Promicromonospora sp. Populi: one gene and its partner. The protein of the gene in region 1 interacts with the protein of each later gene in a pairwise test. Links are inferred from orthologs where the notes say so. Each region holds a gene or a part of one and is shown on either strand. Other genes may lie near its edges.

Region 1 (3,219 bases):
GGGAGTGCCAACGTGACGATGCCGCTGGCCGTCGACGGCGAGAACGTTGTGCTGAGCCACTCCGGCTGGGGCGACGGCTTCTACCCCGTCGTCACCACCCACGCCGCCGACGGGTCGCTCCTCGGTGTGCACATCGACCTGCTCGTCGCCGGCCCGGACCTCGACGAGGACGACGAAGAAGACGCGGCCGAGGCGGTAACCACCGCGCCGGCGACCGTCTGACCAGCACGCAGTCGAACCAGCACAGGGAGATACTGGCTCCATGGCCACCACCTGGACCGACGGCGATCCGGCCGCCTACCTCGACGCGGTGACGCCTGCCGTGCGGCGGCGGGACGCGCACACCCTCCGCGACCTCATGGAGCGGGTCACGGGCGCGGCGCCGCGGATGTTCGGCACCTCGGTCATCGGGTTCGGCGAGTACCACTACGAGTACCCGAGCGGCCACTCCGGGCACGCCGCCGCCGCGGGGTTCGCGCCCCGCAAGGCGGCCAGCACGGTGTACCTGCCCGAGGGCGTCGGCGCGCACGCGGACCTGCTGGCCCGGCTCGGCCCGCACACGACCGGCGTCGGCTGCCTGTATCTGAAGGACCTCGAACGGGTCGACCTCGCGGTGCTGGAGGAGATCGTCCGGCGCTCGTGGGCGACCGTCACCGACGGGACGTTCGGGCAGCGAGCCTCAGAGTCTTGACAGGTTTCGCTCACCCTGCGTTCATGTGTACGCCATCAACGCCGCCCCCTCGGTTTCACCCGTCGGGTTAGCGTCCGCGCGGGTGCCACTCCGGCGCCCGAGATCGGAAGAGGAGTACATGCGCACCAGCTCGCAACGCAGCGTCAGCCGCCGTGTCATGGCAGCAGCCGCGGTCGCCCTGGCCGTCGTGGCCGGCTCGGTCGTCACGACCGCCGCCGCCACCGCTCAGCCGGACAGCAACCGCGCCAAGAACGTCATCTACCTCGTGGGCGACGGCATGGGCCGCAACCACGTCGACGCCGCGCGCATCCGTTACTACGGCGCCGACGGCAGGCTGGCCATGGAGACCCTGCCCGTCGTCGGCCAGGTCACGACGTACGCCATCCAGAAGAACTCGGGCCAGCCGGGCGAGGACGACTTCGTTCCCGAGTACGTCACGGACTCGGCATCGTCGGCCACGGCCTGGGCGTCCGGTGTGAAGTCGTACAACGCCGCCCTCGGCGTCGACGGCAAGGGTGAGGTGGTGCCCACGCTCATGGAGCTCGCCAAGGACGCCGGCTACCGCACCGGTAACGTCTCGACCGCGGAGATCACTGACGCCACGCCCGCCAGCCAGGCGAGCCACGTGATCGCCCGCGGCTGCCAGGGACCGGACTACTCCGCGGCGGCCTGCCAGGACCTGGCGATCACCGGCGAGCCGCTGCCCACCGACGACGTGCGTGTCACGCCGGTCGCCGACCAGATGGCCCGCAACGGCACCGCCGACGTGGTGCTTGGTGGTGGCCTCGCCCGCTTCGACGCCGCCGACCAGGAGGCGCTGGAGGCGCAGGGCTACGACGTGCTCGGCTCGTTCGCCGACCAGACGGTCGCCACCAGCGAAGAGCTGGAGAACGCCGAGGGCCGCAAGGTGTTCGGCCTGTTCAGCAGGGGCAATCTGACCATCGAGAAGTTCAAGCGCGAGAACCCGGACTCGGTCCAGGCCGAGGAGCCGAGCGTCGCCGAGCTGACCACCGAGGCGATCAGCCTGCTCAAGGGCAGCCGGAAGGGCTTCTACCTGCAGGTCGAGGGCGCGCTGATCGACAAGCGCACGCACGCCAACGACGCCGCGCAGGCGCTCGAGGAGATGAAGGCGTTCGACGAGGCCGTGCGGGTCGCGCTGAACTTCGCCAAGAAGGACGGCAACACGACAGTGATCGTGACCGCCGACCACGAGACCGGTGGTTTCAACATCGTCGGCAAGGGCATGGTCACCAACCCCGAGACGCTCACCCCGCCCGCGAACGTCGATTCCGGCAACCCCGCGAACAGCTCGACCCCGAGCCGCGCGTCCTCCGGGGCGCTGGACCCGACCCGCTCGACGGGCCCGATCAACGGCTCCGGCTCCTCGGACCCCGGCAACTTCGCCCCGGCCACGTTCCGTACCGCTGACGACCCGGAGGGAGTCGAGGACGGTTCGCCGGAGGCCAGCCTGTGGCTGACGTTCCTGACGGGCCATCACACGGGCGCGAACGTGCCGATCTTCGCGTACGGTCCCGGCACGCAGTCCCTCGCCGCGACCGTGGACAACACGGACCTGTTCGACGTCATGGGCCGCGCCCTGCGCGTGACCCGCTGACCGGGCCCGGTACATCATCGTGAGCGTCCGCGCCGTCGTGCTCTGGATCGTCGTCCTGCTGGCTGCCGGTGCAGTCGGCGTGGCCGCCACGCTGCTCGTGCGCGGCGCCGGGTCGGAGGCAGAAGCCCTGCCCGACCCGGCGTCCGCGCCCCGCACCGAGTTTCCTGGCCTCACGGCCGCCACCGGCGACCCGGACCTGCCCGGGCTCGCCACCGCCCACCCCGAGCCGGGCAGCGTCGGGGTGGTGGCCGGACCGTTCGACGACCGGTTCGAGCTCAGCGGCCTGGGGCTCGCCGACGACGGCACCGTGACCGGCACCGTGACCATCACCAGCGACGTCAGCACGCTGATCGAGCTGGAGGTGCTCGCCGGCTTCTACGACGCCGACGGCGAGCTGCTCGGCACCGGCCGGTTTGTCCACCACGAGGCCGAGGGTGCGCACAGCCACGAGGGCCCGCCGACCCCGGAGGAGGAGTTCGAGATCGCGGTCCCCGATGACATCGAGGGAACGGTGGCCGCGGCCGCCGTCGGGGTGCCGGTCCTGGTGAACGAGTAACAGTGAACGAGTAGCGCGGGAACGTTTTGCGACGTCGTCGCGTTGACACCAGGCCTCGACAACAAGGAGACCCGGTGCAGCCAAGCCAGACCCAGCAGTCCGCCGAGCAGGAGCACGTCGACGCGCTGTATGCGCGGCTGGACGGCGAGGTGGCACGTGTCCGTGCCGACCTCGACGCCGCGGTACGCGCCTCGTCGTCAGACCCCGACGAGGCGTACACCCGGGAGGTGCGCGTCGCCATGCTGGGCCGGCGGGCGCGCACCCTCGGCGCCGCCGAGCACCACCTCTGCTTCGGCCGGATCGACCGGGCGGACGGCAGCTCGCTGCACATCGGCCGCACCGGCCTGAGTGACGACG
Region 2 (3,862 bases), 1.1 Mb from region 1 along the record:
GCGGCGAGATCCGGGCCCTGCTCCAGGAGCATCCGGGCCACCTCCGTGCCCACGACGCCACAGCCGAGCAGTACTACACGCAGCCCGCGTGCGGGCTCGGGGACGTGGAAAGGCACAGCGATCCTGCTTTCGTATCCGGGAAACGGTCCGGTCAGGTGCCCTCCACACGGGAGCTCCGGACGTCTCGATCAGGGTAACCGGAGGCTCTGACACCCGGGGGGCTTGTCTCACGGCGGCGACCATCACGTGGAACGCACACCACGTGAAACAGGGGCACCCCCGACATAAACGCCGGGGGCACCTCTGTTCGGCACCGCATTCATCGCCGCGTTGGTCGCGCGGACGGCGTCAGACCTCGTTGACCCCGTGGCAGACCTTGTACTTCTTGCCCGAGCCGCACGGGCACTGGGCGTTGCGCGGCGTGCCGGGGAACGTGCGGCCGTCGCTCGTGGCGGCTGTCGCCTCGCCGTGCAGCGCGGCCCGACGACGGGCGCCGTCCGGGGACTGCATGAACGCCGAGCCCGAGCCGTCCTCGCTCGGCGCCGAGTACGTCAGCGACTGCGGCCGGTTCGGGGCGTCGAGGCCCTTCGCGAGCAGGATGGGCTCCGTCGCGGCGCCCGCCGCGCGGCGCTGGCGCGGCGCGGGCGGCTGACTCGGCTGGCCCTGCCGCGGCAGTGACGCGGGCTGTACCACTGGGATCTGCGTGGTCGGCGGCGCTTCCGGCTGTCCCGTGCCCAGGCGGCCACGCGGCGGCACCGGCGGAGAGGCGGGCAGATCCGAGCCGGCGTCGTCGGCCTGCTCCGCACCGGGCTGCTGGACGGTCACCTCGAGGTTGAACAGGAACCCGACCGACTCCTCCTTGATGGCGTCGGTCATGGCCTGGAACAGCTGGAAGCCCTCGCGCTGGTACTCGACCAGCGGGTCGCGCTGCGCCATGGCGCGCAGCCCGATGCCCTCCTTGAGGTAGTCCATCTCGTAGAGGTGCTCACGCCACTTGCGGTCCAGCACCGAGAGCACCACACGGCGTTCGAGCTGGCGCATGGCCGGGGCGGAGAGCTCGTCCTCGCGCGCCTGGTAGGCCACCCGCGCGTCGGACAGGATCTCCTCCAGCAGCATGTCGCCCGTGAGCCGCTCGATGCCGCCGGCCTCATCGGCGATCTCGTCGGGCGTCAGGGAGACCGGGTACACGGCCTTGAGCGCCGTCCACAGCGCGTCCAGGTCCCACTGCTCCGACGAACCCTCGGCCGTCGCGTTGGTCACGTACTCCGTGACCGTGTCGGTGAGGAAGTGCTGCACCTGCTCACGCAGGTCCTCGCCCTTGAGCACTCGCAGGCGCTCGGCATAGATGACGCTGCGCTGGCGCGAGAGGACGTCGTCGTACTTCAGGACGTTCTTGCGGATCTCGAAGTTGCGCGACTCCACCTGGCCCTGCGCGGACATGATGCCGCGGGTGACCATCTTGGACTCCAGCGGCATGTCGTCCGGGAACCCGGCCCGGTTCATCATCGACTCGGCGAGACCGGAGTTGAACAGGCGCATCAGGTCGTCCTGCATCGACAGGTAGAACCGGGACTCCCCCGGGTCACCCTGCCGGCCGGAGCGTCCGCGCAGCTGGTTGTCGATCCGGCGGGACTCGTGGCGCTCGGTGCCGAGCACGTAGAGGCCACCGGCGGCCTTCACCTCGTCGTGCTCCGTCGCGACGCGGGCCTTCGCCTTCTCCAGCGCCTCCGGCCAGGCCGCCTCGTACTCCTCGGGCGTCTCGACCGGGTCCAGGCCCCGCTCGGCGAGCTCGGACACCGCGAGATACTCGGCGTTGCCGCCGAGCATGATGTCGGTACCACGGCCGGCCATGTTCGTGGCGACCGTGACGGCGCCCTTGCGGCCCGCCATCGCGACGACCGCAGCCTCGCGCTCGTGCTCCTTGGCGTTGAGCACGTTGTGCGGCACGCCGGCCTTCTTCAGCTTGGCACTCAGGAGCTCGGACTTCTCGACGCTCGTGGTGCCCACCAGGACCGGCTGGCCGTAGGCGTGCCGCTCCAGGATGTCGGCGACGACCGCGTTGTACTTGCCGTCCTCGGCCTTGTAGACGAGGTCGGGCTGGTCCAGGCGCTGCGGGTCGTTGTTCGTCGGGATCGGCACGACGCCGAGCTTGTACGTGCCCTGGAACTCCGCGGCCTCGGTCTCGGCCGTACCGGTCATCCCGGAGAGCTTCTTGTACAGCCGGAAGTAGTTCTGGAGGGTGATCGTGGCGAGCGTCTGGTTCTCCGCCTTGATCTCCACCCCCTCCTTGGCCTCGATGGCCTGGTGCATGCCCTCGTTGTAGCGGCGCCCGGCGAGGATGCGGCCGGTGTGCTCGTCGACGATCATGACCTCGCCGTTCAGCACGACGTAGTCCTTGTCGCGCTTGAACAGCTCCTTGGCCTTGATGGCGTTGTTCAGGAACCCGATCAGCGGCGTGTTCAGCGACTCGTAGAGGTTGTCGATGCCGAGGTAGTCCTCGACCTTCGCGATGCCGGGCTCGAGCACGCCGACGGTGCGCTTCTTCTCGTCGACCTCGTAGTCGACGGTGGGCACCAGGCGGCGCACGACCTTGGCGAACTCGTTGTACCAGCGGTTCGCGTCACCGGCCGCAGGGCCGGAGATGATCAGCGGCGTGCGCGCCTCGTCGATGAGGATCGAGTCGACCTCGTCGACGATCGCGAAGTTGTGCCCGCGCTGCACCAGGTCGTCGGTGGACCAGGCCATGTTGTCGCGCAGGTAGTCGAAGCCGAACTCGTTGTTCGTGCCGTAGGTGATGTCCGCGGCATACATCTCACGGCGCTGGGCCGGGGTCTGGCCCGACAGGATCACCCCCGTCGTCATACCCATGAACCGGAAGACGCGGCCCATCAGGTCACCCTGGTACTTGGCCAGGTAGTCGTTGGTGGTGATGACGTGGACGCCGTCGCCCGACAAGGCGTTGAGGTACGCGGCGGTGGTCGCCACCAGCGTCTTGCCCTCACCGGTGCGCATCTCGGCGATGTTGCCGAGGTGCAGCGCCGCACCACCCATGATCTGGACGTCGAAGTGCCGCTGGCCGAGGGTGCGGTGAGCCGCCTCGCGGATCGCCGCGAACACCTCCGGCATGAGCTCGTCGAGAGTCGCGCCGTGCTCCAGCCGTTCCCGGAAACGTGCGGTCTCCTCACGCAGCTCGGTGTCGCTCAGCTCGACAAAGCTGGGCTCCAAGCGGTTGACCTGCTCAGCCACGGAATGCAGCTTCTTCAGGACACGTCCTTCGCCTATGCGCAGGACCTTGTCGAGGATGGACACGCGGGTTCTCCCAGGTCGTCGGTCAAGTTTCGCCGTCGTCCATCGTAGGCCGTAAACCTCGGCGAGAGGCCCAAAGAACCGACAGCAGACAGGCAGGTTCGCTCCAGGGGTAACGCTCGCAACACCCGCAGGGTTCCAGCTGCGGTCCAGCACGGCGGTTCCGGCGCAGTCGTTCCGACCGCCGGGGCCCGGACGGCGCGGTCAGGTTGGACCGGCTCGGTCAGGCCGGCGCGGTCAGGCCGGCTCGGTCAGGCCGGGCCGGCGCTGGCGGCCGGCTCGCCGTCGGACGCGGGACGTGCCCGACGTTCCGCCTGCGCGTCGCGCATCCGCTCGGCGGCCGCATAGCCGAGCGCCGCCTCGGCCGCCTCGTCGGCGAGCGCCAGGCCGGCCGTGCCGTACAGGTGGAAGACGGCGTCGGCGCCGTGCCGCTCGAGCTCGGCCACGTCGTCGTCGTACCGCGCGACGGCGGCGACCGTGCCGTCGAAGCCGCTCGCTCGCAGCTGGGACAGCGCGATGAGGTTCGCCGCGTGGAACGGCATGGCGAGGATCGCGA

The links.
Region 2: the proteins of AB1046_RS07125 (region 1) and secA interact in binary tests that used the Escherichia coli proteins (3 or more experiments, as listed by UniProt). The link is inferred for Promicromonospora sp. Populi from one-to-one orthologs.

Annotation. Positions count from the first base shown.
Region 1 is NZ_CP163528.1:1,593,718-1,596,936, reverse strand. The notes cover bases 152-3,057. They hold AB1046_RS07125 (alkaline phosphatase), read left to right. Parts: upstream 152-809; coding sequence 810-2,306; downstream 2,307-3,057. Other genes in these bases: AB1046_RS07115 (helicase), read left to right, coding at 2,937-3,057; AB1046_RS07120 (hypothetical protein), read left to right, coding at 2,326-2,862; AB1046_RS07130 (DUF1801 domain-containing protein), read left to right, coding at 263-691; AB1046_RS07135 (DUF4241 domain-containing protein), read left to right, coding at 152-222. Also shown: more of AB1046_RS07135, read left to right, coding at 1-151; more of AB1046_RS07115, read left to right, coding at 3,058-3,219.
Region 2 is NZ_CP163528.1:2,694,760-2,698,621, forward strand. Bases 149-3,697 are described here. They hold secA (preprotein translocase subunit SecA), read right to left. Parts: upstream 3,310-3,697; coding sequence 349-3,309; downstream 149-348. Other genes in these bases: AB1046_RS12210 (cation:proton antiporter), read right to left, coding at 3,558-3,697. Also shown: AB1046_RS12200 (homoserine dehydrogenase), read right to left, coding at 1-116; more of AB1046_RS12210, read right to left, coding at 3,698-3,862. UniProt on the Escherichia coli protein: Required for protein export, interacts with the SecYEG preprotein conducting channel.